Regions from separate parts of the Arthrobacter sp. zg.Y820 genome, predicted to be linked through region 1. Evidence: riboswitches for the same ligand, from Rfam matches in the RefSeq annotation. Region 1 holds a riboswitch; each other region holds the start of a gene.

The links. A riboswitch is a leader RNA that binds a small molecule or an ion and turns the genes downstream of it on or off. The one in region 1 is predicted to bind S-adenosylmethionine.
Region 2: it holds a riboswitch for S-adenosylmethionine, as region 1 does, so the genes downstream of both, QNN99_RS11890 (LLM class flavin-dependent oxidoreductase) here and QNN99_RS06090 (flavin reductase family protein) in region 1, are expected to answer to the same signal.
Region 3: it holds a riboswitch for S-adenosylmethionine, as region 1 does, so the genes downstream of both, QNN99_RS01905 (hypothetical protein) here and QNN99_RS06090 (flavin reductase family protein) in region 1, are expected to answer to the same signal.
Region 4: it holds a riboswitch for S-adenosylmethionine, as region 1 does, so the genes downstream of both, QNN99_RS08260 (ABC transporter substrate-binding protein) here and QNN99_RS06090 (flavin reductase family protein) in region 1, are expected to answer to the same signal.

Annotation. Positions count from the first base shown of each region.
Region 1 covers NZ_JASKLX010000006.1:181,475-187,189, forward strand. Annotated here, with positions in the region: gene QNN99_RS06065 (fatty acid desaturase family protein) at 1-319, shown strand, start outside; gene QNN99_RS06070 (GNAT family N-acetyltransferase) at 630-1,139, shown strand; gene QNN99_RS06075 (GNAT family N-acetyltransferase) at 1,167-1,625, opposite strand; gene QNN99_RS06080 (GNAT family N-acetyltransferase) at 1,765-2,652, opposite strand; gene QNN99_RS06085 (hypothetical protein) at 2,725-3,249, opposite strand; gene QNN99_RS06090 (flavin reductase family protein) at 3,309-3,815, opposite strand; SAM riboswitch class IV at 3,875-3,995, opposite strand; gene QNN99_RS06095 (PhzF family phenazine biosynthesis protein) at 4,121-4,957, shown strand; gene QNN99_RS06100 (nitronate monooxygenase) at 4,965-5,715, shown strand, end outside.
Region 2 covers NZ_JASKLX010000009.1:601,566-607,280, forward strand. Annotated here, with positions in the region: gene acs (acetate--CoA ligase) at 1-780, opposite strand, end outside; gene QNN99_RS11875 (ABC transporter permease) at 771-1,658, opposite strand; gene QNN99_RS11880 (aliphatic sulfonate ABC transporter substrate-binding protein) at 1,658-2,758, opposite strand; gene QNN99_RS11885 (ABC transporter ATP-binding protein) at 2,886-3,716, opposite strand; SAM riboswitch class IV at 4,084-4,199, shown strand; gene QNN99_RS11890 (LLM class flavin-dependent oxidoreductase) at 4,325-5,692, shown strand.
Region 3 covers NZ_JASKLX010000001.1:415,341-421,055, forward strand. Annotated here, with positions in the region: gene QNN99_RS01890 (NAD(P)H-hydrate dehydratase) at 1-477, shown strand, start outside; gene QNN99_RS01895 (CPBP family intramembrane glutamic endopeptidase) at 489-1,214, shown strand; gene QNN99_RS01900 (VOC family protein) at 1,253-1,690, opposite strand; gene QNN99_RS01905 (hypothetical protein) at 1,786-2,169, opposite strand; SAM riboswitch class IV at 2,185-2,321, opposite strand; gene QNN99_RS01910 (acetamidase/formamidase family protein) at 2,460-3,845, shown strand; gene QNN99_RS01915 (LLM class flavin-dependent oxidoreductase) at 3,877-4,896, opposite strand; gene QNN99_RS01920 (RBBP9/YdeN family alpha/beta hydrolase) at 4,985-5,536, shown strand; gene QNN99_RS01925 (ATP-dependent DNA ligase) at 5,547-5,715, shown strand, end outside.
Region 4 covers NZ_JASKLX010000008.1:152,157-157,871, reverse strand. Annotated here, with positions in the region: gene QNN99_RS08270 (TrkH family potassium uptake protein) at 1-1,019, shown strand, start outside; gene QNN99_RS08265 (potassium channel family protein) at 1,012-1,713, shown strand; SAM riboswitch class IV at 1,904-2,021, shown strand; gene QNN99_RS08260 (ABC transporter substrate-binding protein) at 2,258-3,913, shown strand; gene QNN99_RS08255 (ABC transporter permease) at 3,910-4,950, shown strand; gene QNN99_RS08250 (ABC transporter permease) at 4,947-5,715, shown strand, end outside.

The DNA.
Region 1 (5,715 bases):
CGCGCCGCGGGACGCGGGCATCGATTTCCTGCGGCGTCAGGTATTGATGAGCCGCAACATCACCGGAGGCCGGTGGGTGGATACCTTTATGGGAGGACTGAACTTCCAGGTTGAACACCACCTGTTTCCCTCCATGTCCCGCCCGAATCTGCGAAAAGTCGCCCCGCTGGTCCGCCAGCACTGTGATCAGCTGGGGGTGCGGTATACCGAAACCGCGTTTGGCCAATCCTTGAAGGACGTCACCGCCTATATCAACAAGGTGGGCCGCGGCGGGGTCGATACGTGGGCATGCCCACTGGCCAGCACGCACCGCGTGTAAGTTCGGAAACTCTGCCGCGCCTGCGGTGCACTGCTTTATTTCGTGAATATCGTAAAACCGGATCGCTCCTAAGGGGGTGATCCGGTTTTGGTTCCGGCGACCAGGGGATCGCCCACAGGTGCTTTAGGGCGAGTCATGAGCACATTAACGCAAGTTGCCCTTTTGTCGTTTTCCCGCCGAGGCCATGGTCATCGGCGTGTGACCGGAATCGTCATGCCGGCGGCTCATCCCGGCACACAGAACAAGGCCGATCCGAGGGCTCGCGGGCCAAAGAGCCAGAAGGGATGCGGGTTGCCCCTACGATCAAGTTGTGAAGTTTCGACCGACATCCTTCGATGACCTTGCACAGCTGCGCGCCTGGGTAAGTACCAAGGAAGAAATGATGCTGTGGTCGGGGCCAACGTTCACCTGGCCTCTCACGGACCGACAACTGCGCACTTATCTGGGCAATCCACAACGACGGTACTGGTCCGCGGTGGATCCTGACAGTGGTGAGATGACTGGCCATGCATCGCTGCTGGTGGACCAGCCTGCCCGAATGATGAGATTGGGCTACATCATTGTGGATCCACAGCGCAGGGGCCAAAGCCTGGGACGTGAACTGGTGCAGCACACCACACGGGCTGGCTTCCGGCTCACCGGCCTGCCGACAATGAAACTGCACGTCTACGCTCACAACACGCCGGCCCGCTGCCTCTACGCCAGCCTTGGGTTCCAGGAAACCGGCGTGAGCTTCCGCGTTAGCGACAATCAGGATGCGCTTGAAATGGAAGTATGCCGCAGCGAGGTACTTGCCGCCGAAGCCCTCGAACGCAGATAGGCGCATTTAAACCGTATTTTGCTCGAGTCAGAATTCTCTGAGGATTTTGCTGAACAACACATACTCGCCGTCCTGGCCCGTGGTCTCATAGCCCGCGCCCTGATAGAGCAGGCGTGCCTGGTTGGTGCGGTGAACACCGAGCTCCGCAACGCGGGCTCCGCTTGGGCAGACCCTCTGTTCGAACGCATCCAGGAGGAGCCGGCCGAGTCCTTGGCGACGACGGCTGCCGAGGACATTGATCGAGACCAGGGTCGCGGTGTCACCATCGAGGCTCCACATCGCATACCCGAGGGGATGTCCGTCTGCATCGACGCAGAAGAGCGTCTGGGGAAGGCACTCGATCCAGAACGCGAGGTTCAGGTCCAGGGCTGCCAGCCACCCCTGGTGCGCATCCGGTTCAATGGCCTCGATGTACTCGCGCTCCTGGCGGAAAATGAAAGGCAGGTCGCTTACTTCCGCGAGTCGAAGGCGTGTCGGGACAGTCATGGAGATGAGCATCTCACATCGGGTTCATGTGCGTTCACGCCGGAAGTCACAGTGATTTTAGTGGTCAGCGTAAGACCTGTCCCAGTGAAGGACCGGCTGGCCGGGCGGCAGGGCTATTTTGGGTGGCATCGCTCAGGCGTCAGACACTTCGGTGCCAGTCGGTGACTTCCGGGTGCGCTGTGAATCCTGCCGCCAGGTAGGTGGCGACGGCTCCCGCGTTAGAGGTCTCCGCGCAAACAACGGCGCTGGATGATCCCATTTGCCGGAGCTCGTCGACTGCCGCCTTTGTCATGACTGTGCCGTATCCGCGACCGCGGTGTTCCTGATGTACTGCCAGCGGTTCGATCAGTCCAGGACGCCCTTCGCCAGCCGACCACACCGCGGCGACGGCGACGACCTGACCGTCACGGCATCGCAGGGACAGTATGCGCGCGAGGTCGAGAAAGGGGCTTTCCGCAGCTAGACGCCATCCGTCCACGAAATGTTGGATGCGCTCGTCCGGGATCGGGGTGCCTCGGAAGGCCGACCAGTGCACAGCCACCCACTCAGCGGTGTGACCTGGTTCCACGGTCTCAATGACGAAGCCCGACGCCTTGGGAGATGCTGCCAGATCGTGGTGGAGCGGTGTCCACGGTTCGTGGGGCGCCCAATCGTTCTGCGCAAGCTGCTCGATCAAGGCAACCGCACCGCGCGCCTCGATAGTTGCTGCTCCTGCGCCGAGGATTCCGGCCATCGGGTTGTTGACGTCAGCAACGATGCGAAGGGCAAGGCGTGCATCTTGGCGCCGCGTCGGATCAATGGCGAACCGCAACAGCTCGGGACCGTCGAGAAGGGCAATGGCAAGGGTCGTGTCGCCCTGAGACCACACGCGCGTCGCAGCGGCAGTGGCGGCTGGCCCTCGCAGGGAGTACCAGCCCAGATCGCCTGGGTGTAGCTGCAGCGGTTCCCTGTCGTGCTGCCACTTCGCCAAAACGCTGCAGATCTCGCCGAGCTCGTCTACACCTGGTGTTCGCAGGACAACGTCCATGATCCCCCGTTTTTCTTCTCCAAAATGCTCCAGTTCCCAAGGCCCGGGAAGTATTTATCCGGTAGAGGATCCTCAGTGTGGAGCGTGGTTCGCTAACCCGTCCGCGCTGATGGGGTTCGAGAGACTGAACTCGCAGTACTTTCCGGTCAGTTCCCCGCCGACGCTGAACTCGAGCCGAAGCGTCCGAGCCTCAGCAGGGGGAGCCGGTGTGTAGACCCAGAGCGCGTCCCACTCCATACCGCTGCCGGCCGTTTGGCCTCCTGACCGCCGGTACTCGGTGCCAATATCATCAGATACAACCGTGGTGATCCCCTCAAAAACGGCGACGCCAGGCATCGGAGGCGGGTTCTCAGATCGGTCTGATCCTGCAGCTTCACGCCGCTTCCACCACTCCTCGAGTCCTCGGTTGAAACGGCCGTCCCGGGACATTGTCTCTTTCCCACGCACTCCGCTGAGGTGCACGTGGATGCCCGGCTCTCCGGCGCTGACACCGACGAAGTCTGGCGCGTCTTTGAACTCAACACCTGCAAAGCGAACGTCGATACCATCGCTGGTTCCGACCACAAGGTCATGAGGCGCGTGCGTGAGTGCAATCATGCAGTCACTTTAGCGGCCCTAGTTCGCACGCGTCAGCGCGGGTTTTCCAGCGCCGCGGCTCAGGCAAACTCCGCGACGCTGAGGTGCCGGAACGCCGACCCGTGGAACACCAGCGGCTCGTGGGCATCGTCATGCGAGGCGTGGCCGTGGACGCGGAGCAGCACGACGCTGTGGTCCCCGGCGGGCACCTCGTTCTCCACTGAGCACTCGAGCCACAGGGCTGCCCGGTCCAGGAAAAGGGAACCCGATTCGTCGGTGTGCAGGTTCAGGCCCGCAAAACGGTCCCCGGACTTGGACGCAATCTGCTTGCAGATCCCCTCGTGGTCGGAGCCCAGGATCGATACCCCGATCCTGGCCGCGGGCCGCAGCACCGGCCAGGTACGGGAGGTGTTCTGCACGGCGAACATCACCAAGGGAGGATCCATCGAAACGCCCACGGTAAAGGATGACGCAACAATTCCCTGCGGCTGCCCGTCCACCACAGCGCACAACGCGGCAATGCCGGAGGGGAAACGTGAATAGGCACGGCGCAGGGCCGCGGGCTGAAGATCGGTAACAAGAGACATGCGAAGAGATTCCTCTGCCTTAAGCGCCGGACCGACGATTAACAACAGGGTCGGCACAAACGCGGTACTTGCCGCAGCCGGGAAGTTTTGCCGGGCGGCCGAATCGTCACCTGGAGCACCCCGCTACGGCGAGAGGGTTGCCGTCCAGCCGGCCAGGGCCCGTGGCTGGAACTCTTGATTCTTCTTCCAACGTAGGCGGCACGGGTGCACGCCTGCAAACACCTGCCTTAGTTCGTAAAACTCAGCTTCACAAAACTCCCCGCAGCGAATGAAAACTCCCCACGGTGAAGGGATAGAGTTTGGGCATGAAACAGCGGTGGTTTAAACAGGTGGACGTTTTTGGCAGCGAGCCGTATTTGGGGAATCCCCTCGCCGTGGTGCTGGAAGCCGAGGGACTTTCGGACTCCGACATGGAGTCCTTCGCGCGGTGGACGAATTTGTCCGAAACCACGTTCGTGCTGCCTCCCACCCGCGACGGCGCCGATTACCGGGTGCGGATCTTCACCCCCGGCGGAGAAATCCCGTTCGCTGGACACCCGACATTGGGTACCTGCCACGCGTGGCTGGAGGCCGGCAACAAGCGCCGCTATCCCGACGTCGTCGTGCAGGAATGCGGGATCGGCCTCGTAACGCTTCACGCCAACGCAGGCATTGCCGCGTTCGCCGCGCCGCCGCTGCTGCGCTCGGGCCCCTTGGAGGACGAAGTCCTGGACCAGGCACTGCGTGCGCTGAACCTGGACCGCACACAGATCCTCGCCTCCAACTGGATCGACAACGGCCCCGGCTGGCTCGGACTTCTGCTGCCCGACGCCGCTGCGGTGCTGGCACTGAAGCCGGATCCCACCATCATGGGCAACCTGCGCGTGGGCGTCATCGGCGCCCAGCCCGAGGACGCCGAAACCGACTTTGAGGTCCGCGCCTTCGTTCCCGGCCTGGGCATCACCGAAGATCCGGTGACCGGAAGCCTCAACGCCGGCCTCGCCCAATGGCTGATCGGCGCCTCCCTGGCACCGGAGCGCTATGTGGTCACGCAGGGAACCGCGGTGCAGCGGTCCGGCCGGGTCCGCGTGTTCACCCGCGACGGCAAGATCTGGGTGGGCGGATCCACCGTCACCTCCATCGACGGCACCGTCACCCTCTAGGCGCAGCGTGTTCAGCCTTCAGTCCCTTTCCCTGCCCGTAATCGGTGCGCCCATGGCGGGCGGGCCGTCCACGGCCGAACTCGCCGCGGCGGTCAGCAACACCGGCGGGCTGGGGTTCCTGGCCGCCGGCTACAAAAGCTCAGCAGCCGTGGCAGCGGAAATCGCCCGCACCCGGAGACTCACCCAGGCGCCGTTTGGCGTGAACCTCTTTGTTCCGGACCGCGCCAACACCTACCGCGCCGCTCCCGGCACCCCCGCTGCCGGCGCCACAGCCGGCGAAAAGCTGGCAGCGGCACTGGCCTTCCGGAACCTTCTCGCTGCCGGAACCGCAGCGGAACCCGGGCTGCCGGACCCCGACGACGACGACGGCTGGCCCGCCAAACTGGAACTGGTCCTGCAGGAACGGGTGCCGGCGGTGTCCTTTACCTTTGGACTGCCGGACCCGGAGATCCTGGCGGAACTCGCCGGGCGGGACATCTGCACGGTCGTCACCGTCACCGACGCTGCCGAAGCCCAGGCCGCGGCCGACGCCGGCGCCCGGATGCTCTGTGTCCAGGGGCCCGAGGCCGGAGGGCACCGCGGAACGCTGGACAGCGCCAAAGTTCCAGGCGACGTTCCCTTGGACCAGCTCCTCCGGGGGATCCGGAAGGCCTGCGACCTGCCCCTGATCGCTGCCGGAGGAATCTCTGCACCGGGTGACGCCGCCGCGGCATCTGCCGCCGGTGCTGCAGCCGTCCAGATAGGAACCCTGCTGCTGC
Region 2 (5,715 bases), on a different contig from region 1:
CGTGTGGGTGTCGGCGGCGGTGTCCACGGTCTCGTGCCACCACACGTCGCGGCCCTCGGTCCAGCTGATGTCCGATCCGGTGCGGCGGACCACCAGCACATGCTCCACGGCGTTGGCCCCGGCAACCGCCGCATCGGCGTTGTCCTTCACCGGCACGGCGGTTCCGCGGCGGAACTGGCCGTCGGTGGTGACCAGCAGCTTCGCGCCGGTGTCCTCGACCCGGAACTTCAGTGCCTCGGCGGAGAAGCCGCCGAAGACCAGCGAATGGACGGCGCCGACGCGGGCGCAGGCCAGCGTGATGACGATGGTCTCCACCAGAACCGGCAGGTAGATGACCACGCGGTCGCCCCGGCCGATGCCCAGGGCGTGCAGGGCGTTGGCGGCGCGGGAAACCTCCCGCTGCAGGTCCGCGTAGGTGACGGTGCGGCGGTCGCCGGGTTCGCCCTCGAAGTGCAGGGCGACTCTGCCGCCCAGGCCGGCGGCCACATGCCGGTCCACGCAGTTCACTGCGACATTCAGGGTTCCGCCGGCGAACCATTCGATCGCGGGGACGCTGTAGTCGGCGTCGGCCTCCGGGGTGTCCGGTCCGCTCAGCCGCTGCGGGGGGATGAAGGTGTGCGCGGTGTGCCAGGGCTGTTCCCACTGGAGCCTGCGGGCAGCTGCTTCCCAGAACGCGATCCGCTCGGCCTCGGTGGCGGGCTCGGTCACGGTTGCAGGGGTGACGGCGGCCGGGGTGCCCTCCGGGGCGGTAGTTGCGTCGAGCGCTGAGGTCAGGCCCATTTTTTCACCGCCGACTTTTCGGCGAGGCCCAGCAGGGCATCGGTAATCTTGCCGATGACAGCCAGCAGGACAATGGCCAGCAGCAGCCGGTCGGTGCGCCCGTTGTTCTGCGAATCGATCAGCAGGAAGCCCAGCCCCATGGAAGAGGCGATCAGTTCAGCGGCGACCAGGAAGAGCCAGGCCTGCGCCAGTGCCAGGCGCAGCCCGGAAAACACGGAGGGAACGACGGCGGGCAGCTGCACGGTGGTCAGCAGCTTCAGGCCGTTGAGCCCGAAGGCGCGGGCGGCTTCCACCAGGTTCCGGTCCACGTGGCGCAGGGCCAGGGACACGGTGGTGAACACGGGGAAGAACGCGCCGATGGCGATCAGCGTGATCTTGGAATCCTCACCGATCTTCAGCCACAGGATCAGCAGCGGCACCCAGGCCAGCGACGGCACGGCGCGCAGCGCGCCGATCACCGGACTCAGCAGGATTTCTGCCAGCCGGGACAGGCCGAGCAGGGCGCCCAGCACCAGCCCCAGCAGTGCGCCGATGGCGAAGCCGATGAGTACCCGCTGCGTGGAGATGGCGACGTGCAGGCCCAGCTGGCCGCGGTCGATGAGGTCGGTCGCCGCGGTGTAGACGGCGGCGGGCGACGGCAGCTGGACGGCGGTGAAGATGCCGGCTGCGGTGCTGAGCTGCCAGGCCGCGAGCAGTGCTGCCGGCACCACCAGACCCAGGGCGAGCCGGATCCAGCGGCGGGAGAGCGGTCCGGACGGTGCCGGGTTGTGTTCCGGTCCGGCCGGAGGCGCCGCAGTGGCTCCGGCGGCGGCTCTCCCGGCCCGGGAGGTTGGGACGGCGCTGGTTCCGGTGAGGTAGGGGTTGTCGGTGCCTGTCATCAGGACTCCTTGACCGCGTCCGGGTCAGCGTTCTGGACGTAGGAATCATCGAGCAGGCTGTCCAGTGCCGTGTCGACGGCGTCCTGGCCGGCCACGTCACCGGTTTCCACGAGGGTGGGCCCGATCTTTTCGAGCACGCTGCGCTGGGCCTCGCCGGGCGCCGGGTCGACGTCGAGGTTGCTGCGGTCCAGCACCACCGTCTGCGCCACCGCCAGGTCCAGTCCGGCGACGTCGGCGAGGATCCGCGCGGTTTCCTCCGGGTTTTCGGCGGCCCAGGCGCGGGCCTTCTCGTAGGCGTTGACCACTGCCTGCGCCTGTTCCGGGTCCTCCGCAAGGAAGGCCTCGTTGGCAGCCAGGATGCCGTAGGTGTTGAAGTCCAGGTTGCGGTAGATCAGCTGGGCGCCGTTCTGCTCGGCGCCGGCCATGATCGGATCCAGTCCGGCCCAGGCGTCCACCGATCCGTTTTCCAGGGCGGTGCGTCCGTCGGCGTGCTGCAGCTGCTCCACGGTGACGTCGGAGAGGCTGAGTCCGGCCTCCTCGAGGGCCTGGACCAGGAAGAAGTAGGGATCGGTGCCCTTGGTGGCGGCCACCGACTTGCCCTTGAGGTCCGCCACTGAGGTGACGTCCGAGTCGGCGCCGACCACCAGTGCCGACCATTCCGGCTGGGAGAAGACGTCGATGGCCTTGATCGGGGAGCCGTTGGCCCGGTTGAGCAGCGCGGCGGAGCCCGCCGTGGATCCGATGTCGATGGCTCCGGAGCGCAGGTTCTCGTTGGCCTTGTTGGACCCGGCGGACTGCACCCACTCCACCGTGATGCCGTCCTCTTCCAGCGAGGATTCGAGCCAGCCCTTCTCCTTGATGATCAGGCTGAGCGGGTTGTAGGTGGCGAAATCAAGGGTGAGGGTTCCGCCGTCGGCCGCTTCCGCGTTGGCGGCGGGCTCGGTATCTTCACCGGCAACGCAGCCGGTCAGCAGCAGCGAGGCTGCGGCTGCGGCCGCGGCCAGGGCCTTGACCGGCCCGCGGGACAGGGCCGGTCGGCGGCGGGCCGGAGAAGAGTTGGCGGAAGGGGCGGGGGAAGGAACGACGGAACGGCTGTTCATGGGAGTTCTTTCTGCTGGAGGACGGCGAGCCGGGCGGAAAACGGCACTGAACTGCTGGGGGAGCGTCCGGACGAAGGGAACGGACGCAGGTGAGAAGGAGCTGCTGGGGAGGGGCGGTGCCGGGAGGCTAGTGGCGGTCGACGCCGAGGCTGGCCAGGAGCTCGCCGCGCATTCGCGCCAGCTCCGCCGAGGCCCGGTCCCGCGGCCGGTTGCCGGGCACGGTGATGACCTGGGTGATCGTGGCGCCGGATTTCTCCTGTTCCTTGCCCAGCACAATGATCCGGTCCGCCAGCTGGAGGGCTTCATCCACGTCGTGGGTGACCAGCAGCACGGTGGTGGGGGTGGCCGTGTGCACCGAGAGGAGCAGGTCCTGCATCTTCAGCCGGGTCAGCGCGTCCAGGGCGCCGAAGGGCTCATCGAGCAGCAGCACGCCGGGGGTCCGGGCCAGGGCACGGGCCAGGGAGGCGCGCTGGGCCATGCCGCCGGACACCGCCCGCGGGCGGTGCTCGGCGAACGGGCCCAGCTCCACCAGCTCCAACAGCTCGGCCACCTTCGCCTTGCCGTGCTTGGCGCTCATGCTTTTGGGCAGGCCCATCGCGATGTTGGCCTGGAGCGTCTGCCAGGGCAGCAGCCGCGGCTCCTGGAATGCGACGGCGCAGCGGTCGTCGATCCCGTGCACGGGGGTGCCGTTGATCAGGACTTCTCCGGTGCTGGCGGCGTCCAGGCCGGCTGCGGCACGCAGCAGCGTGGATTTTCCGCAGCCGCTGGACCCGAGGATGGCCAGGACCTCGCCCGGGCGCACCTCGAAGTTGATGTTCCGCAGCACCCGGTGTGCTTCGGGGCCGGCGCCGAAGGTGCGGCCCAGCGAGGAAAACGTGACGGGAAGAGCGGAGCCGGCGGCCTGAAGCGGTGCAGCGGGCGGCGCGGCGGCAGGGGACTGTGAAGCCAAGGCGGTCATGTTAACTCTCCATCGGTCCTGGCAGTAGCACCCTACGGAAAACGCCTTGGGCCGGTTACGGCCTCCTGCGGTGTTGTCCTCGCTATTGCCGTTCCTCAAGGAGGAGGTACGGCAACCAGGGTTGCTGCGGCTTCACTGATCCAGGTCTCTCAGCCGCTCGGGATGGTCAAGAGCCACTAAACGCTTCATTCGGACAACGGGCAAGTCCCCGGCGTAACATTTCGACGCCGCGGCGCCAGCCGGAAAACCGCCGCGCGCGCCGGCCTGGAGGCCCAGGTCCGCCGCGGGGCCGGCTCCGTGCCCGCGGTTCACACAGGGTCATTGACTTCCGTTGAGCCGCATCGCTGTGCCAATACTGGAGCCGAAGGATCATGAGTCCCAACGCGAAGCTCTGGCTGGTTGGGCGGCAACCCTCTTCTCCGTAGCGGGGTGCCCCAGATGAGGATCCGGCCGTTGCGCGTCCGCGAACGGCAAGTACGGCGTTCCCTCAGGGGCGTCCCGTTCCGAAAGGTTCCCCCGTGACCGAGCAGAACATCCAGCCGACCACACAGAGCACACCCTCCACCGAGCAGGGCACCCAGCCCACCGCACAGGGCCCCCGGCGGCAGATCCGGTTCAACGCCTTCGACATGAACTGCGTGGGCCACCAGTCCCCGGGGCTGTGGCGCCATCCGCAGGACCAGTCAGCCAATTACACCGACCTCCGCTACTGGGCCAACCTCGCCAAAACCTGCGAAAAAGGCCTGTTCGACGGCATCTTCCTCGCCGATGTCCTGGGCACATACGACGTCTACGGCGGCTCCAACGAAGCCACCCTGCGCCAGGGCACCCAGGTTCCGGTGAACGACCCGCTGCTGCTGGTCTCCGCGATGGCCCTGGTCACCGAACACCTCGGCTTCGGCGTCACTGCCGGCACCGCCTATGAACATCCCTATCCGTTTGCCCGCCGGCTTTCCACCCTGGACCACCTCACCAACGGCCGGGTCGGCTGGAATGTCGTTACCGGCTATCTGCCCTCCGCCGCGCGGAATCTGGGCGCGGAAGACCAGCTGGAGCACGACGAGCGCTACAACCACGCCGACGAATACCTCGAGGTCATCTACAAACTGCTCGAGGGCTCCTGGGAGGACGACGCCGTCGTCCGCGACAAGGAAACCGGCGTCTTCACCGACCCGGCCAAGGTCCACGACATCAACCACGAGGGGAAGTACTTCAAGGTTCCGGGCATCCACATCAGCGAGCCCTCGCCGCAGCGCACCCCGGTGATCTACCAGGCCGGCGCCTCCCCGCGCGGCATCGCCTTCGCCGCAGGCAACGCGGAGGCCGTGTTTGTGGGGGCGCCCACCAAGGAGAAGCTCAAGGCCACCGTCACGAAGATCCGCGACGCCGCCGAAGCCGCCGGCCGGGACCGGCACTCGATCCGGATCTACACGCTGATGACGGTGATTACCGCCGCCACCGCGCAGGAGGCCGCCGCGAAGCACGAGGATTACCAGCAGTACGCCAGCCACGAAGGCGCGCTGGCCCTGATGTCCGGCTGGATGGGAGTGGACCTGTCCACCTACAACTTGGACGAGCCGCTGGGCAACGTGAAATCCAATGCCATCCAGTCCGCCGCGTCGAATTTCCAGAAACCGAAGGACGACGGCGAACCCTGGACGGTGCGCGACATCGCCGACTCCGTCGGCATCGGCGGACTGGGACCGCGGATGGTCGGCTCGGGCGCGGAGATCGCCGAAGAAATGATCCGCTGGGTGGAGGAAACCGACGTCGACGGCTTTAACCTGGCCTATGCCATCACCCCCGGCACGTTTGAAGACATCGTGGAGTTTGTGGTGCCCGAACTGCAGAAGCGCGGCGCCTACCGGACCGAATATGCGCCGGGTACCCTGCGCAACAAGCTCTTCGACGCCGGCGACAAGCTCCCGGCGGAGCACCGCGGTGCATCGTTCCGGCTGCAGCCCGCCGTGCGCTGACCTTCGGGCCGGCGTCCTGTTCT
Region 3 (5,715 bases), on a different contig from region 1:
GATTCCGCCGCCGTCGTCCTGGATGCCTTCGCCCTCGGCGTGCTGCCCGGGCTGCCGGAAGTCTACGAACCCTGGGCCGGGCGCCTGGTCCTGACGCCGAACAAGAACGAAGCCGCGCGCCTGCTGGACGCGGATCCGGAGGCCGACCTCGAGATGGAGCAGGCCGCCGGCGACATCGCTGCCAGGTACCAGGCAGTGGTGGCCCTGCACGGGCTCATCGCCGCCCCGGACGGGCGCCGCTGGGAAATTCCGGCCGGAAATCCCGGGCTGGGCACCTCCGGCAGCGGCGACGTCCTGGCCGGCGCGGTCGGCGGATTCCTCGCCCGCCAAGCGTCCCCGGAGCAGGCCGCCTGCTGGGGCACCTACCTGCATTCCACGGCCGGCGACCGGCTTTCCGCAGCCCAGGGGCCGTTGAGCTTCCTCGCCGGAGAGCTGCTCGAAGCGATGCCCCGCGTGATGGCGGAGCTGACCGTCTAGCGGTGCCGAGAATGAACCGGCCGGCGATCCTGCCCCTGCCCTACACCTTCACGCCCCGGGACGGGTTTGCCGCCGGGTTCTATGTCCTGTTCCTCCTGATCTTCAGCTTTGCCCCGGGCCTCGGCGTTCCCGGTCTGATGCAGCTGATCCCTGATCCGCTGCTGGCCGGCTACGCCGTGAACCTGGCGTTCTACCTGTCCGCAGGCGCGCTGGCGGCCTGGGCGTCGTGGCGCTATGCGGTGCGGGAAACCCGGATCCTGGCCACCCGCCCGTGGCTGACCCTGGCGATCATTCCCGGCGGCGTTTTCGCGATGCTGCTGCTCACCGCCGTCGTCGTCCTGATTTCCGGCCCGCCGGAAACCGCGGTGAACCAGGAAGCGGTTGAGGGGCTGGTCGTCTCCCTGCCTCCGCTGCTGATCATTCCCCTGCTGGTGGTGATTGCGCCGTTTGTCGAGGAGTACATCTTCCGCCACCTGCTGATCGGCAAGCTCAGCAAATACCTCAACATCTGGGTCTGCTGCCTGATCTCGCTGCTGCTGTTCGCCGGGATCCACATCGCGGGGAAGGAATCGCTGACGTTGCCGGTGCTGCTGCCGTACCTGGCCATGGGCGCGGTTCTGGTGGGCATCTACGTCTGGGCGGGGAACAACTTCATCCTGTCCTACGCGGTCCACGCCGCGAAAAACCTGCTCGCCGTCCTGCTGACCTACGCGATCCCGGCAGAGCTGCTGGGATAACTGTTGACGGTGCGGCATTGGATCCGCCGGTCGGGGGACTAGGCGATGCAGAATTCGTTGCCCTCGGGGTCGGCCATCGTGTACCAGGAGGACGGACCCTGCTCGGCTGCGTAAAGGAACGTGGCACCCCGAGCCTCCAGCGCGGCGCGCATCGCGTCCTTGTCTCCGCCGTCGAGGTGGATGTCCAGATGGATGCGGTCCTTCACCGTCTTCGGTTCGGGCACGGGCTGGAACAGGATTCGCAGGCGTCCCGGGGAACCCACCTCGCTTTCCCGGCAGATTGCGGCGCCGTCGCGCCACCTGCGCTGTCCGTTGTGCTCGATCAGCAGGTCCGGGCTTACGGCGCCCTGTTCCAGCGAGGAATCGATCAGGGCCTGGTCGAGGGGCTCCGGGACCCAGCCCAGGGTTTCGGCCCACCAATCGGCCTGGGCGTGGGGGTCGGCGCAGTCAACACATATCTGGATATTGAACGTCATGGGCAGGAGCCTAGCCAGCGGCAGGCTCCCGCCCGGAAGGATTGCGGACAGTTACTGTCCGCAGACGCCGGCGGCCCGGAAGCGATCGCCGGGGGTCAGCCCCGCAGCTCTTGAGCGGCAGCGCCGGCGCCTGCGGCGATCCGTTTACAGGGATGCACCCTTTCCGGCGTGGCCAAGTAGAAAAAAGAGCGCCGGGCCGGGCTGTCGAAGCCGCCGGGCACCAACAGCGACGAGTAGCGTGCGCACCACTGCGCCTCTCCGCCGGAATGCGCCAGGGCCAGTGCCAGGGCGGGGATATCGTGGAACCACATCAGCTGCTGCTCACCGTCCACAATCAGCTGGATCAGGTCCAGCTCAACATCGGCATAGGCCCGGGCATCCACCCAGTCATCAAAACCGGCCAGCTTCTTGCCGTGGATGAGGTGGACGTTGTGGCCGGGGGTGAAGCTGACGCAACGGGTGTCACTGGAAACGCTCACAGCGTGGTCCTTTACAGAGTGTCCTTGCCCGCGCCGGGCGGCAGCGGGCCGCTTCGTCATCCGAACCACCCGCCGAACAATGGGGTTGGTGTGAGGCCAGTCGGAGCTTTTCCGGCCGGACGAATCCGGGCCGGTGGCCACCTCTCGTGAAGCTGAGACCACCCTAGCGCACGACGCCGACACTGGGAACCGCCGTGGTCCGCCGTGATGTGCGTGGCCCGTTCATCCGCCGGAAACAGCCTCGAAACTCCGTTTGGCTAGCTTGATGGCACGAGCTATTGGAGGACACGATGAACCGAATGCTGATTGGACGCGAGGCCGCAGCGGTACTCACCAAGGGCCTGGGCCGCCGGGGATTCCTCGGAGCCGCGGCGGGTCTTGGCATGTTGGCGGTGGGGTCGGGATGCAGTGCGAAACCGGTGCAGGATTCTTCCGCGGCAGCTGCGGACGCCGGTGCTGCCGGGTCGCCCGGGTCGGCCGGCCCGAGGTCGGGGGCCATCCTGCAGCCGCACTCCGGAGACATGCCCGGGGACCTCTATCTTGCCTCCACCCCGGAGGAAGTGCTCTGGGGTTACGTGCCGGCCGTGCATGCCACGCCGGTGGCCCGGATGAAATCCGGGCAGACCGTCACCATCGACGCCCTCTCGCATGAGGGGATCCTGGAGGACCAGGGCCGGGATCCGCTGTCCTTCTTCGGCGGCCACGGCGTCGCGGCGGACGGGGTGCTGCAGGACGCCGTGGACATCGCCGCCGGCTACAACCGCACGCCGCGGAACTTCGACACGGACGGGCCGCACATCGTCACCGGTCCCGTTGCCGTGGAAGGCGCCGAGCCCGGCGACGTCCTGAAGATCGAAACCCTCGCGGCCGTGCCCCGGGTCCCCTACGGCGTCGTCTCCAGCCGCCACGGCAAGGGCGCGCTCGCGCTGCAGAACGGCCCGGCCGCACCGGAGGGCATCACCCTGGAGGAAGTCATGCCGCCGGCGGCCGCGGACAACCGGTCCTCGGGCGTCCCGACGGACTACGGCAACGTCTCGGTCTTCACCGCAATCGAGGACGGCAAGGGCGTGATGACCAGCGGCGACATGAAAATCCGCTTTCCGCTGCGCCCGTTCATGGGCATGATGGGCGTGGCCTTCTCCGAGAACGAGGGCCTGACCGGCCCCGAGGCCAACTCAGTGCCGCCCACGCTCGGCGGCGGCAACATCGACATCCGCCATCTGGGCCCCGGGTCCACCTTTTACCTGCCGGTCAAGGCCGACGGCGCCCTGTTCTACGTGGGCGATCCGCACATGGGCATGGGCGACGGCGAAGTGGCGCTGACCGCCATGGAAGGTTCCCTGCGCGGCACCTTCCGGCTGACCGTCTGCAAACCCGGTTCGGGGGACGCGCCGGCCCTGGCCCACCGGTATCCGTTCGGCGAAACCGCAGATGCCTGGATTCCCATCGGCCTCTCCGACCCCGACGGCCTGGGCGCCGGTGGGGTGAGCAGTGACCTGAACGTGGCCATGCGGCGGGCCGTGGTCAATGCCCTGGACTTCCTCGAGCAGGAAAAAGGCATGGACCGCGCCGTCGCCTACGCCTACCTGTCCGCCGCCGCCGACTTCGCCGTGTCCCAGGTCGTGGACCGGACCGTGGGCGTGCACGGGCTGATCCGCAAGGCCGACTTCGGCTGATGCCTCAGCCGAAGGGGTCGGCGCCGAATGTTCAGCGCCAGCCGGCCGCCGGAGCGACATGCTTGAGGATGCTCTCCAGCAGCTGCACGTTGTAGTCAACGCCCAGCTGGTTCGGCACCGTGATCAGGACCGTGTCCGCGGCCTGCACCGCGGCGTCGCCGGCCAGCTGGGCCGCAATCACCTCCGGTTCACCGATGTAGCTCTTGCCGAACCGGGCCAGTCCGCCGTCGAGCCGGCCCACCTGGTCCCTGGTGTCGGCCTGGGCACGCAACCCGAAATACCGGCGGTCCTCCTCGGTAACCAGGGGAATGACGCTGCGGCTGACGGATACGCGCGGCGTTCCCTCGTGCCCGGACTCCGCCCAGGCGGCGCGGAACACCTCAATCTGCTCGGCCTGGAGCTGGTCAAAGGGCACGCCTGTGTCCTCGGTCAGGAGGGTCGAGCTCATCAGGTTCATGCCCTGCTGGCCCGTCCACTTCGCCGTGGCCCGCGTTCCCGAACCCCACCAGATCCGGTTGCTCAGCCCGGGGGACTGCGGTTCCACCGGCAGTGTTCCGGAGGCACCGGTCATGACCGGATCGGAGGCCGCCAGACCGGCGCCGGCGATCGCGGCGCGGAACACCAGGGTGTGCTTGCGGGCTTCATCGGCGTCGGTGCTGCCGTCGGCCGGCACATAGCCGAAGGCCTCGTAGCCGCGCAGCGCGGGCTCGGGGGATCCCCGGCTGAGGCCCAGCTGCAGCCGTCCGCCGCTGATCAGATCCGCCGCCGCGGCTTCCTCGGCCATGTACAGCGGATTCTCGTACCGCATGTCGATCACCGCGGTGCCCAGTTCCAGCCGGCTGGTCCGGGCGGCCAGAGCGGACAGCAGCGGGAACGGTGCGGCGAACTGCGGCGCGAAATGGTGGACCCGGAGGTAGGCGCCGTCGATGCCCAGCTCCTCGGCCGCCACCGCCACATCAATCGTCTGCAGCAGCGCGTCCCGGGCGGTGCGGACAAAAGATCCCTGCACATCCCGGTAATGTCCAAAGGACAGGAAACCGATCTTTTTCATGTTCAGCACAGCGCCGGTTTCCCAAGAGATATTCCCCCGGATGCTCCGGAGTCCCGAGCGTCCGGCGCACCGGAAGCGAGGAAGAAACATGCATCTGACCATGGTCCCCGGCATCGGCGGCTCCAACGAAGCACACTGGCAGAGCCTGTGGCAGGACGGTGAGCCGGACGTGTCCCGGATTTCGCCGTCGTCGTGGGACGACCCGGAGCTGGAAAACTGGATGGAAGCGCTCGACGCCGCCGCCGGGCCCCGCCGCGGCGACACCATCCTGGTGGCCCACAGCCTGGGCTGCCTGGCCGCCGCGGAATGGCTGCTGCGCCATCCCGGCGGAGCCCGCGGCGTGCTGCTGGTCGCTCCGCCGGATCCGGCCGAGCCGGAGTTTCCGGACAGCGCGGCGTCGTTCCGGAACCCGCGGCTGCAGCCGCTGCCGGTGCCCGCGCTGCTGGTCGCCAGCGAAAACGATCCGTACTGCCCGCTGCCGGCCGCGCGCGTTCTGGCCCTCGGCTGGGATGTTCCGCTGATCGACGCCGGCCCGTTTACCCACCTCAACGACGAAAGCGGCATCGGCGACTGGCCGCAGGGCCGGCACCTGCTCACCGCCTTCGCCGCCGGGCTGGGCGCCAGCGTGTTCTCCGGGTAAGAATGGGCCCATGAAACTTCCGGTACTGCCGCCCGTGGCCCCGATGCTGGCCAAAGCCGTGAGCACCCTGCCCGAGGGGGACTACTCCTACGAGCCCAAGTGGGACGGCTTCCGCTCGATCATCTTCCGCGACGGTGAGGAGCTGGAGATCGGCAGCCGCAATGAAAAGCCGATGACCC
Region 4 (5,715 bases), on a different contig from region 1:
AGGTCACATTCGCCCTCGAAGGCAACAAGCCGGACCTGTCCCATGTGCCGTCGGTCATTGCGGGCGTCGCGAAGATTACCCTCCTGGTGGAAGGGATCGTGGGTCTGATGCTGGCGGCCCGTTTTTGGCTGTCTTACGGCCGAAGTCCGGGGGAGGCCCTGTGGCTGGGGGCCTTCCATGCGGTGTCGGCCTTCAACAATGCCGGCTTTGCCCTGTTCTCCGACAGCCTGGTGCAGTACGCCACCGATCCGGCGGTGAGCCTGCCCATCTGCGCGGCGGTCATCCTTGGCGGCCTCGGATTTCCGGTACTGGTCCAGCTGCGCCGGGACCTGCGCATCCCGCGGCGCTGGTCAATGAACACCCGGCTGGTGCTGGCCGGCAGCGCCGTGCTCCTGCTTGCCGGAACTGTCTTCATCACGGCGCTGGAGTGGGACAACCCGCGCACGCTGGGTCCGCTGGACTGGCCCTCCAAGCTCCTGACCGGGTTCTTCCAGTCCGTGCAGACACGCACCTCGGGGTTCTACAGCGTGGACATCGCCGCCCTGGACGGCGCCACCCTGCTGGTCATGGACGCGCTGATGTTCATCGGCGCCGGACCCGCCGGCACGGGCGGCGGGGTCAAGATCACGACTGCTGCCGTGCTGTTCTTCATTCTCGCCGCGGAGGTCAGGGGCCGGCGGCAGGTGAACGTCCTCGGCAAATCGCTCTCCCCGGCGGTCTACCGCCAGGCCATCGCCGTGCTGGTGCTCTCGGTCCTTCTCGTGGGCACCGCCACCGGCATACTGCTGGTCCTGACCGGGTTTCCCCTGGAATCGGTCCTGTTTGAAGCAGTTTCGGCGTTCGCCACGGTTGGCCTGTCCACCGGCATCACCGCGCACCTTCCGGCGGCGGGCCAGCTGATCCTGATCGTCCTGATGTTCGCCGGCCGGCTCGGCCCACTCCTCTTTGCCTCGGCGCTGGCACTGCGCGACCGGCCGCTGCACTACGAACTTCCGATCGAAAGGCCCATCATTGGCTAGGTTCAGCTTTCTTGGTGCGCGGGATCCGGGACACGCCCGCGCCGACGCAGACGCAGTCGCCGTGCTCGGGCTGGGCCGCTTCGGGGAGTCCGTCGCCCTGGAGCTGATGGCCGAGGGCACCGAGGTTTTGGGCGTGGACAGCAATGGAGAAGTGGTCCAGCGGCTCGACGGCCGCCTCACTTTGGTCGTGACGGCGGACTGCACTGACACTGAAGTGCTCGATCAGCTGTCGGTGTCCGAATTCAACCGTGTGGTGCTGGGCATCACCAGCGACATCGCGGCCAGCGTGCTCACCGCCTCGCAGTTGGTCCGCTCCGGGGTGGCCCAAGTGTGGGCCGCGGCCGCCAGCGAGCAGCACGGACTGATCCTGGACCAGATCGGCGTCCACCACGTGGTTTACCCGGAGCAGGACATGGGCCGGCGGGTCGCTCATCTGGTCCGCGCCAGCCTGCTGGAGTACATCAGGGTGGGCGAAGACTTCGCCGTCGCCGAAACGGTGCCGCACGGCGCCGTCGTCGGCGTTCCCCTCGATCCCGGGCGGGTTCAGGAGATGTACGGCGTCTCGATTATTGCCCGCCGGAGCGCGTCCGGCCCTTGGGAATTCGCCGGCGCCGGCATGGTGCTGACCATCCTGGACCGGATACTGATCGCCGGGCCGCCGGAGCGGACCGACGCCTTCAGCCAGCCAGCCTGACGGCCGCCTAACCGGGCATGCCCGCCCTTCCGAGCACGCCCGCGAGCGCCGGTTGACGACGGATGACGCGTTCGGTGGAGTGTGACGGTTTGGACCGAAATATGACCGAATTAGCGACCTGTGACCGTCGCTTACCCCGGATAACGTCATCTGCCCGCCGGTAGCCGGCGTCCTCTAGCATGTAGTCAGCAATCAAGAGTTCCAGCCATCGGCCCTGGCCGGCTGGGCAGCAACCCTCTCGTCGTAGCGGGGTGCTCCAGGTGATGATTCGGCCGGCGGGCAGACGCCCGGCCCGGCAAGTACGGCGTCCGTGCTGCTCCGGCGGCACCCCGCGGCGCCATGATCGCAGAGGCAGCCCCGATGAATCGATGTCCCCGCCCCACCGGCTAGACCCTTTCCCGCGCCAGGCCTCGGCCTCCCCGCCGGGCATCCTCCTGCCCGGCTGACTTCCTGCTCCCCGCTGGGCATCCTCCTGCCCGGCCGGCGCTTGCCCGCACCCCCTGTCACTGCATCTGCTCCAGCCCTTCCGAGAGAAAGCAGCACCATGAACCTGTCCAGGAAACTCACCGGGAAGCGTCCGGTGTCCGCTCCCGCCGCGTCTCTGCTGATCCTGTCCCTTATCACCGCCGTCCTCGCTTCCGGCTGCAGCACGCAGCCGGGCAGCGCCTCCGATTCCACCGATCGGCGCGGCGGCGAGCTGGTGTACCTGGATGCCGAACTGTCCTCCAACACGCAGCTCCAGAGCAGCGGCACCTGGCAGGACAGCGCCTACATCCAGAACATCACCGATCGGTTGATCTACCGCGACCCCGAGACACTGGAACTGAAGCCGTGGATCGCGGAGGAGTGGACGGTCAGCGACGACGGCCTGACCTACACCTTCCTTATCCGGGAGGGCGCCAGCTTCAGCAACGGCCAGGTGCTGGACGCTTCAGCGGTTCAACGGAACCTGGAGTGGCAGGCCAACGGCGACAGCGCCAAGGGCATCCCCGCGAACAACTGGTTCCCGAAGGTCTCGGCGGTAACGGCCGACGACGCCGCCCGGACCGTAACGGTGCAGCTCACCACCCCGCACGCCCCCTTTCTGAATGTGCTCTCCTTCTGGCGCACCAGCCTGGTCGCCGATGAAACCATCAACGCACCGATCGAGGCGCAGTCACAGCTCACCGGCATCATCGGCAGCGGCCCGTTCACCGTGGAATCCGAAAAGTACGGAGAGGAAATCGTCCTCACCCGCCGGGAAGGATATGCGTGGGCGCCGCCCGGCCTGGAAAACCAGGGCGAGGCCTACCTGGATCGGATCACCATCATTCCGGTCACCGAGGACAGTGTCCGGCTGGGCTCGCTGCGCGCCGGCGAGGCCGACCTGATCCGCTACGTTCAACCCAGTGAAGAGCAGACCCTGACCGCGGCCGGTTTGGAAGTGATCAGCGCCCGGGGGGTTGGCAACGCCAACGTCTGGGACCTGCGGCAGTCCGCGCCGTTCCTGGATGACATCCGGGTGCGGCAGGCACTGCAGCACGGCATCAACCGGGAGCAGATCATCTCCGATCTCTACACGGAGAACTGGAACGCTGCCACCAGCATCCTCACCCCGGGATCCCTCGGGTACAAGGACGAATCGGAGAAGCTGGCCTTTGATCCGGAAAAGTCCGGCCAGCTGCTCGACGACGCCGGGTGGACCGGCAGGGACGCCGACGGGTTCCGTACCCGCGACGGCGAGCAGCTGCACATCCTGACCTACGTGGACGTTTTCGACAGCACGTCCAAGCCCCTTTTCCAGCTGATCCAGTGGCAGCTCAAACAACTGGGCGTAAACCTGGAAATCAAGGAGACGGACTACGCCAACTACTCCACGGTGCTGGCGGACCCCGCGGTGGGCGCACGGCGCAACGGATGGCCGGAAGCTGACCCGATCCGGCTCACCGTGAACTACTCCAGCGACCACCTGAATGCCTTCAACCTCCAGCAGCCCGACCCGGTCCTGGACGCCCTGCTCGCCGAGCAGCTGACGGCTGCCGACACCACGGCCCGCACCGAAATCCTCGGCCGGATCCAGGACCACATCATCGAGTCCGCCTACGCACTGCCCATCCTGGACGACTCCCAGATCTTCGCCCTGCAGCCCACCCTCCACGGACTGACCTTCGGTGCCGAGGCACGCCCGTCCTTCTACGAAACCTGGACGGAAACCAAGTGAGCAACCCGTCCGGCACCGGTGTCACCGCCGTCATCGCCGCGCGCATCGGGCAGTCCCTCCTGGTCATCGCCCTGACCTACGTGTTCGTCTACTTCATTCTGTTTGCCCTGCCCGGCGACCCCATCGGCAGCCGCATCAACAACCCGCTGAACCCCATCCCGGAAGAGCAGGCGGCAGCCATTACCGCTTACTACAACCTGGACCGGAACGCCCTGGAACAGTTCTGGATCTCGGTGACCCGCCTGTTTCAGGGCGACCTGGGATTCTCGCTGGCCACCGGCCGCCCGGTCGCCGACCTGATCAGCCAGGGACTGGGAGAAACCGTGGCGCTGGCCGCCGTCGCCCTGGTTCTGGCCCTGGCCCTGTCCCTGGTGATTGCGGCCGCCGCCGTGCTGGCGCCGTGGAAAATGGTCCGCCGGCTGGCCGGTGCCTTCCCGGTGCTCTCCCTGTCCACCCCCAGCTTCCTGGCCGGTCTGCTGCTGCTGCAGGTTTTCGCCTACCAGCTCGGCTGGTTCTCCTCCATCCGCGACGAGGGCGCCAAATCGCTGCTCCTGCCGGCCGTCACGCTGGCCTTCGGCGTCAGCGCACCGATCACCCAGGTGCTCATCCGCGGCCTGCGCAAGGCCTACAACGAACCGTTCATCACGGTCCTGCGCGCCAAGGGCGTGCCCGAGGGCCGGATCTTCACCGGCCACGTGCTGCGCAACGCCTCGATCCCGGCACTGACCCTGTTCGGGCTGACGGTCGGGGAACTGCTGGCCGGGTCGGTCATCGCCGAGGCCGTCTTCAACCGTTCCGGGCTGGGCTTCATGACCGAACAGGCGGTCCGTGCCCAGGACGGGCCGGTGGTTCAGGCGGTGGTCATGCTGGTGGCCGTTGTCTTCACCACCATCAACCTGCTGACCGACCTCCTGTATCCCGCCATTGATCCGCGGATGGCCCGGCAACGGAACAACCGCCGATCCGCCATCCGACCGGTTACCAACAGTCCGTCCACCCCTCGACCGTCGACTGCACCGGAGGCCCTGGCCCGATGACCACAACAACACTTTCCAAAACCGCCGCGTCCCCGCTCACCGCCAAAGCCCGCACGGCGGCGCCGGCCGACTGGCTGGCTCTGGGCTTCCTGTTCCTGCTGCTGGCCGCTATAGCAGCGCCGGGACTGCTCACCCGGTTCGATCCGCTCGAAGCCTCCCCGGGAAACACCCTGCTGGCACCCACGGCGGCCCACCCCTTCGGCACCGACTATCTCGGGCGGGACCTGCTGGCCCGGGTCATCCACGGCGCAGGCCAAACCATCGGCGCGTCCCTGGTCGCCGTAGCCATCGGACTGGGTGCCGGCTCGGTGCTGGGGCTGGTGGCGGCGTACTTCGGGTCCTGGGTCGACGCGGTGGTCAGCCGGATCGTGGACGTATTGCTCTCCATTCCCGGGCTGCTGCTCTCCATGATGGTGGTGGTGGCCCTGGGCTTCGGCACCCTCAACGCCGCGATCGCCGTCGGCATTGCCTCCGTGGCCACCTTCACGCGCCTGATGCGCTCCGAAGTGCTGACCGTGCGGAACCTGACCTTCGTGGAGGCCGCACAGCATATCGGTGCCCGGCCCGCGACCGTCCTGTTCCGGCATGTGCTGCCCAACTCCTACACCGCGGTGCTCTCCATGACGGCCCTGCAGTTCGGCTCGGCCATCCTGTGGATCGCCGCGCTCAGCTTCCTGGGCTACGGCACCCCGCCGCCGCATCCGGAATGGGGGCTGCTGGTGTCCGAAGGCCGCGAATACATCGTGTCCTCGCCGTGGCTGACAC